3 regions of the Mesorhizobium oxytropidicola genome follow, and region 2 is predicted to be linked to each of the others. Evidence: predicted binding sites of a transcription regulator. Region 2 holds the regulator's gene; each other region holds the start of a gene.
The links. Region 2 encodes PhoB, which activates phosphate uptake and scavenging genes when phosphate is short. Its sites were predicted from a motif close to TGTCATNNANCTGTCAT; they were not measured.
Positions count from the first base shown of each region.

Region 1: a site for PhoB is predicted at 1,370-1,386, ahead of AC0V8S_RS28250 (LTA synthase family protein). Genes of this name have one in related genera too.
Region 3: a site for PhoB is predicted at 728-744, ahead of olsB (l-ornithine N(alpha)-acyltransferase). Genes of this name have one in related genera too.

Region 1 covers NZ_CM149692.1:5,596,289-5,598,555, reverse strand. The annotation lists gene AC0V8S_RS28250 (LTA synthase family protein) at 1-1,331, opposite strand, end outside; gene fabD (ACP S-malonyltransferase) at 1,610-2,267, shown strand, end outside.
Region 2 covers NZ_CM149692.1:1,628,535-1,630,801, reverse strand. The annotation lists gene AC0V8S_RS08195 (ROK family protein) at 1-952, shown strand, start outside; gene phoB (phosphate regulon transcriptional regulator PhoB) at 1,107-1,796, opposite strand; gene phoU (phosphate signaling complex protein PhoU) at 1,816-2,267, opposite strand, start outside.
Region 3 covers NZ_CM149692.1:2,024,052-2,026,318, reverse strand. The annotation lists gene AC0V8S_RS10135 (ATP-binding protein) at 1-520, shown strand, start outside; gene olsB (l-ornithine N(alpha)-acyltransferase) at 808-1,683, shown strand; gene AC0V8S_RS10125 (trimeric intracellular cation channel family protein) at 1,817-2,267, opposite strand, start outside.

The DNA.
Region 1 (2,267 bases), 3.2 Mb from region 2:
GTCGGGTTGTAATAGCGGTTCGGTTCATAGGGGCCATGGTTCTGCAGGCTGACCGCGAAAAAGAACACCGGGTCGTCGCTGGCGTCGGCTTCGCGGATGATTTCGTCCGTCATCGCCGCATCCGATGCCAGCGGTCCGCGCTTTTCCATGGGCGGCAGCGTCTCTTCCGACTTGAAATCGTTGAAACCGAAATCGGCATAGACCGCGCCACGGTTCCAGAACCAGTTGGTGCCCGGATGGATGGCGCGCGCCCTGTAGCCCTCGCTCTTCAGGAAAGTCGCCATCGAAGGCGTCGGCGTGCGCACATATTGCTGGTAGGGGATGCTGCCGGCCGGCAGGAAGGCGTTGGAAAAGCCGGTCAGCGCCTCGAATTCGATGTTTGCGGTCATGCCGCCGAATTCGGGCGAGAACATCGAACCGGAACGCAATGCCCGCACGGTGGGAATGGGATCCGGCGTGATGGTGACGCCGGGCAGCTTGGTCGGATCCCAGAAGGATTCGCTCATGACGACAATGATGTCGGGCTTTTCATCGGGCACAGTGGCTGTCATCTGCGGCCTCTCGATCGCCGCGATCGCCTTATCCGTATAGCCCGGCGGTGCCGAGACATGCGCCATCGGCACGTTGAGCGCGAAGGCGAGCGCAAAGCCGTTGGAGGCGTAGTTTTCCTTCTGGTCCCACATGATCGGGATGATCTGCAGCCGGTCCCTGGTCCAGGAGAAGGTGGCGTAATCCATGATCGAGACGAAGAAGGCGAGCAGCGGCACGGCCAGCGTCAGCCGGGCAAGGCGGCCCTTGCGGCTGAGTGCTGGAACCTTGCGGCGCCACAGCCGCCAGCCATAGACGAGCAGCGACAGGCCGGCGACGATGCCGACGACCATGGCGAGCGCCGTCATCGGCCGGTCACGCACAAGCAGCGGCAGCAGGGCGACGATCTGGCGGGAGTAGAGGAAATCCGTGGGGTAGAGCGGGTCGCCCAGATAATGCGATTTCTGGTGGCCGACAAAGGCCAGCGACAGCGTCAACGGCGCGACGATCATCAGGCTTTGATGGCTGCGTCCGAGCACGGCATCGAGACCGATGAGGATCAGCGCGAACACGACGATGGTCGTCCAACCCGGCTTGAGCGGCTGCAGGAAGAAGGAAACGGTACCGGCAACATCACCGCGCACGATCAATTCGATGGCAAACACCAGGATGGCCGAGATCGCCAGGCTGATCAGCCCATAGCGGACGACCGGCCATCTCCGGCCCGGCAGATAGCCGGTGGACGGATCGTCTTCCAGGAATTGCGGCGCAGCTTTGCTGGCGCGTTTCGAACTCTTTGCCACTTTAACTTCCCACCCGGCGACAACCCAAGTCACGCGATTGTCATATAATTGTCACGCAAAGCTAGCGCCTGTGGCGGAAATAAGAAGAGCCAGCAAACGATTCGTGAGCGGTTTTCATCAGGAGTGATCGCCGAAAAGCCTTTTGGAACAGGCACTCGGCGCGCAGCTCGGAGCTGGCACCAGGTTGAACCGGGCTTGACTTGGCGGCCTGCCTTGCGCCACAGGCAGGGAAAATTCGTGTTATCAGGCAAGTAAAACCAGTCTTCGGGAGCCCTCGCATGGCCGTCGCATTCACCTTTCCGGGACAAGGCAGCCAGGCTGTCGGCATGGGCAAAGAGCTCGCCGACGCCTTTCCCGAGGCGCGCAGGGTCTTCCAGGAAGTCGACGACGCGCTCGGCGAAAACCTGTCGAAGCTGATCTGGGAAGGTCCGGAAGAAACGTTGACGCTGACGGCCAACGCGCAGCCGGCGCTGATGGCGGTGTCACTGGCGGTGATCAGGGCGCTGGAAGCGCGCGGTTTCTCGCTGAAGGACAAGGTCGCCTATGTCGCCGGCCATTCGCTGGGCGAATATTCAGCCCTTGCCGCCGCTGGTTTTGTTTCCGTTGCCGATGCCGCACGGCTGCTGCGCATCCGCGGCAACGCCATGCAGGCGGCGGTACCGGCCGGCGAGGGCGCCATGGCGGCGATCATCGGACTGGAGCAGGCGGATGTCGAAGCCGCTTGCACCGAGGCCGCGCAAGGGGCTGGCAAAGTCTGCCAGATCGCCAACGACAATGGCGGCGGCCAGCTGGTCATCTCCGGCGCCAAGGCCGCGGTCGAACTGGCGGCGAAACTATGCACTGAAAAGGGCGCCAAGCGGGCACTGATGCTGCAGGTCTCGGCGCCCTTCCATTCGGCGCTGATGGCGCCGGCGGCGAATGTCATGCGCGAGGCGC
Region 2 (2,267 bases):
GGTCATCGACTATGCCGGCCAGGTGATATCGGAGGAACAGCGCCGGCTGGACACGCTGACCATGTCGCGCGAGGCGCTGATCGGCGAATGCGTCGCCATCGTGCGGCGCCGCCTCGATGATCCCGATATCGACGTGCGCAGCGTCGCCCGCATCGCACTGGCAATCCAGGGCATCACCGACACCGAGGCCCGGGCGATGCTGTGGTCGCCGATCACGCCACAGACCGACATCGCCTTCGCCGATATACTCGAAGCCGAGTTCGGCATCCCCGCCACCATGGAAAACGACTGCAACATGATGGCGGTGGCGCTGCGCTGGCGCGATCCCGAGCGTTACCGCGACGACTTCATCGCCATCCTGCTTTCGCACGGCATCGGCATGGGGCTGGTGTTGAAGGGCGAGCTGTTCACCGGCACCCATTCCTCGGGCGGCGAGTTCGGCCACATGATCCATCGGCCAGGCGGCGCGCTCTGCCGCTGCGGGCGGCGCGGCTGCGTCGAGGCCTATGCCGGCAACTACGCCATCTGGCGCAATGCCCGGCAGCTCGGTGAGGACACCGAGCCGGTCGCAGATGTCAGCGACGCCCAGATGCGGGCACTGGCCGCGACGGCGCGGGAACGGGACGGGCCCGAGCGCGAAGCCTATCGTAAAGCCGGCGAGGCGCTCGGCTATGGCCTCGGCAGCCTGTTCGCGCTGATCGATCCCGCACCCGTCGCCATGGTCGGCGTCAGCGCCGCCGCCTTCGACCTGATCGAGCCGGCATTGCGCGAGGCGATCGCCCAGACCGCTGGCGGCCAGCACTCGAAATCGATTTCCTTCGACACCGAACCGAACGAACTGCCGCTGATCCGCGAAGGCTGCGCCATGCGCGCACTGACCTTCGTCGACCAGGAGATTTTCGCGCCGGGCGGGCAGGGTAAGTCAGGCGTTGCCGGCAAGAACGTTGCCTGAGTAACGCGCAGGGATATGTTGAGATTCAGGTCAGGCCGAGTCGAGAATGGCGGGTTCCGAGAACCGGAACGGAGCGGACATTTGGGTCCGTGAGTACCGGAAGCGCGGGAAACCGCCATTCGCAGGCCGGCATCACCTGAATATCAGCATATCCCTAATCCTCGCGGATCGCGTAGCCCGCCCCCCGAATGGTCCTGATAACATCGGGCATGCGGCCATTGTTGACCGCCTTGCGCAGCCGGCCGACATGCACGTCCACGGTGCGCTCGTCGATGTAGATCGTCTCGCCCCAGACATTGTCGAGCAACTGGCTGCGCGAGAACACGCGACCGGGATGGCGCATCATGAATTCGAGGAGGCGGAACTCGGTCGGCCCGAGCCGGATCTCGCTCTTCTTGCGATAGACCCGGTGCGATTCGCGGTCGAGCACGATGTCGCCGACCTTGAGCACGCTGGACAGAACTTCCGGCTTGGCGCGGCGCAGCAGCGCCTTGACGCGAGCCATGAATTCCGGCGTCGAGAACGGCTTGACCAGATAGTCGTCGGCGCCGGTCGAAAGGCCGCGCACACGGTCGCTTTCCTCGCCGCGCGCGGTCAGCATGATGATCGGCAGCCGCTCGGTCTCGGGCCGCATCCGCAGGCGCCGGCAGAGTTCGATGCCGGACACCGCCGGCACCATCCAGTCGAGCACCAGAAGGTCGGGCACGTTTTCCTGCAGGCGGATTTCGGCTTCGTCGCCGCGTGTCACCACCTCGACCTGGTAACCCTCCGATTCCAGATTGTAGCGGAGGAGCACGCCAAGCGGCTCCTCATCCTCCACCACCATGATGCGTGGTGCGATCATCGATTGGTTACCCCTGCGCTCAGGCCGCCGGCGCCGACATCGCCGTCTCGTCCTGTTTTGGACGGTTGGCGGGCAGTTGCGTGCCGGTCAGGACATAGTACGCGTTTTCGGCGATGTTGGTCACATGGTCGCCGATGCGTTCGAGATTCTTGGCGCAGAACAGCAGATGCGTGCAAGCCGTGATGTTGCGCGGATCCTCCATCATATAGGTCAGCAGTTCGCGGAAGACGGAGGTGTATTTGACGTCGATGCGCTCGTCGTCGGCGCGCAGCTTCGCCAGCGCGGCGGCATCGCGCGCCGCATACTCTTCGATCACGCCCTGCACCTGGATCAACACCAGCTGCGCCATGGCGTCGATGGAGTGCGAAAGATCGCGCGGCGTGGCGCTGAGCCCGACGGTGCCGACGCGCTTGGCGATGTTCTTGGCAAGATCGCCGATGCGTTCGAGGTCGCCGGCCATGCGGATCGAGC
Region 3 (2,267 bases), 400 kb from region 2:
CTTCCTGGCCCGACCGGTGCGCGGTGGAACACTTTTGCGTGTCCTTTTGACCAGCCATGCACCGGCCCTTGCCCAGCCACAGCCGGAAAAGCGCCGCACCCCGGCGCTTCGCGCCTCAAGCGACCGCCAGCAAGGCCTGTCCGTGCTGATCGCCGAAGACAACGACATCAATGCCATGCTGGCCCGCGCCACGCTGTTGAAGGCGGGGCACCGCGTCAAGGTGGTCGGCAATGGCAAAGCCGCCGTCGAAGCCGTCACTGGCGCCGGGCACAAGCACCGCTTCGACGTTGTGCTGATGGACCTGCATATGCCGATCATGGACGGGCTGGACGCCATTGCCGCGATCCGCCGCCATGAGGAGGAAATATCAGCGCCGCCCGTACCGATCATGGTGCTGTCGGCCGACAGCCAGGAAAAGACCCGCCATGCGGTGCTCGCCCATGGCGCCAGCGGCTTCGTCACCAAGCCGCTCGACCCCGACGCGCTGGTCAATGCCGTCGAGGGCCAGGTCGCCGCTTGATCTGCTTTTTCCATCCGTGCGGTTGATGCATGTCACTCAAAAGTGACCGCCGATTTGCGAGGACGATGTGCATGAAAACAAGGACCTTGAGCGCTACGCATGGGGTTCGCGCGGACGAGACATGCCTCGGCTCTCCTCACCGAACGTAGCCGGTTGACCGTTTTCGCCAGCCGACGAAGTATTGCCCGCGACGCCGTATCACGGTACTGTCACAATCCTGTTGCACCTACACCGTATCCCCGTGCCAAGAGGGATGGCTCGAAGGAGAATCACTCGTGCATACAGTTATGCCGGAATGTGACACTCGGCCAAACGCCAGCAGCGCCTTGCTTGCCGGACGTAATGTCGATTCCGTCATAAAAGGCGCAGCACTCGGCCGTATCGGCAATCTCGAAGTGCGGCTCGCCCGCAACGAGGCCGAGATCGCGGCCGCGCAGGAAGTGCGCTACCGGGTATTTTACGACGAGCTTGGCGCCCGGAAGGACCTCTTCCAGGCGCAGGACCGTCGCGACGCCGACCGCTTCGATCCGCTCTGCGATCATCTTCTGGTCCTGGATACGACGCTTTCCGGTCCCGAACATCGCCGTATCGTCGGTACCTATCGCCTGCTGCGGCAAGAAATCGCGGCCACCGCCGGCGGCTTCTATTCCGAAGGCGAGTTCGAGCTGACCAAGCTCATCGCCCGTCATCCCGGCCAGCGTTTTCTCGAACTCGGCCGCTCCTGCGTTTTGCCGCAATACCGTTCGAAGCGCACCATCGAGGCGCTGTGGCAAGGCATCTGGGCCTACATCAACCACTACGAAATCGGCGTGATGACCGGCTGCGCTTCCTTCCATGGCACCGTGCCGGCCGCTCACGCGGAGGCGCTCACCTATCTTGCCCATCACTGCCGCACCAACTCCGCCTGGGACGTGCGCGCGGTTTCCGATCGGTACTGCTCCATGGATCTGATGCCGATCGAGGCGGTCAATGCCAAAGCAGCGATCGCGGCAATGCCGCCTCTGGTCAAGGGCTATCTGAGGGTCGGCGCCCGCATCGGCGATGGCTGCGTCATCGACCGCGAATTCTCGACCGTCGACGTCTTCGTGGTGATGCCGGTCAAGGAGATCGGCGCCCGCTACGTCAACTATTATGGCGGCGAAGCGCAGCGCTTCGCGGCGTAGCGAATAGCGAATAGCGAATAGCGAATAGCGAATAGCGAATAGCGAATAGCGAATAGCGAATAGCGAGAGCTACGCCGCAATCCCGAGGACTGCTATCCCTATTCGCTACTCCCTATTCGCTACTCACTTCTTTTCACGGAATATCTTCCGGCCGTCGGCCGGGCCGGCTCTTGTAGGACGGAAACGACCAGCCGAAACGCAGCGCGCCGCCGCGTACGGCGAGTGCCACGACGAAGCCGGCCAGCCCCGAGACGATCTGCGGCAATCCGGTGACATCGCCCAGTGTGAAGATGGCGGCGCCCGCCAGGGCGGCCGTGACGTAGATTTCCGGCCTCAGCAGCACCGATGGCTCGCCGGCCAGGAGATCGCGCAATATGCCACCGAAGGTCGCGGTGAGCATGCCGGTGATGATCGAAACCACCGGCGAACCGGTGATTGCCAGGCCTTTTGCCGCGCCCATCACCGAAAAGGCGGCCAGCCCGATGGCGTCGAGCCACAGCAACAGCTTGTAGCGGGATTCGACGCGGTGCGCGGTGAAGAAGACCAGAACCGCCACGACAGCGCAGATCAGCACATAGTCGCGG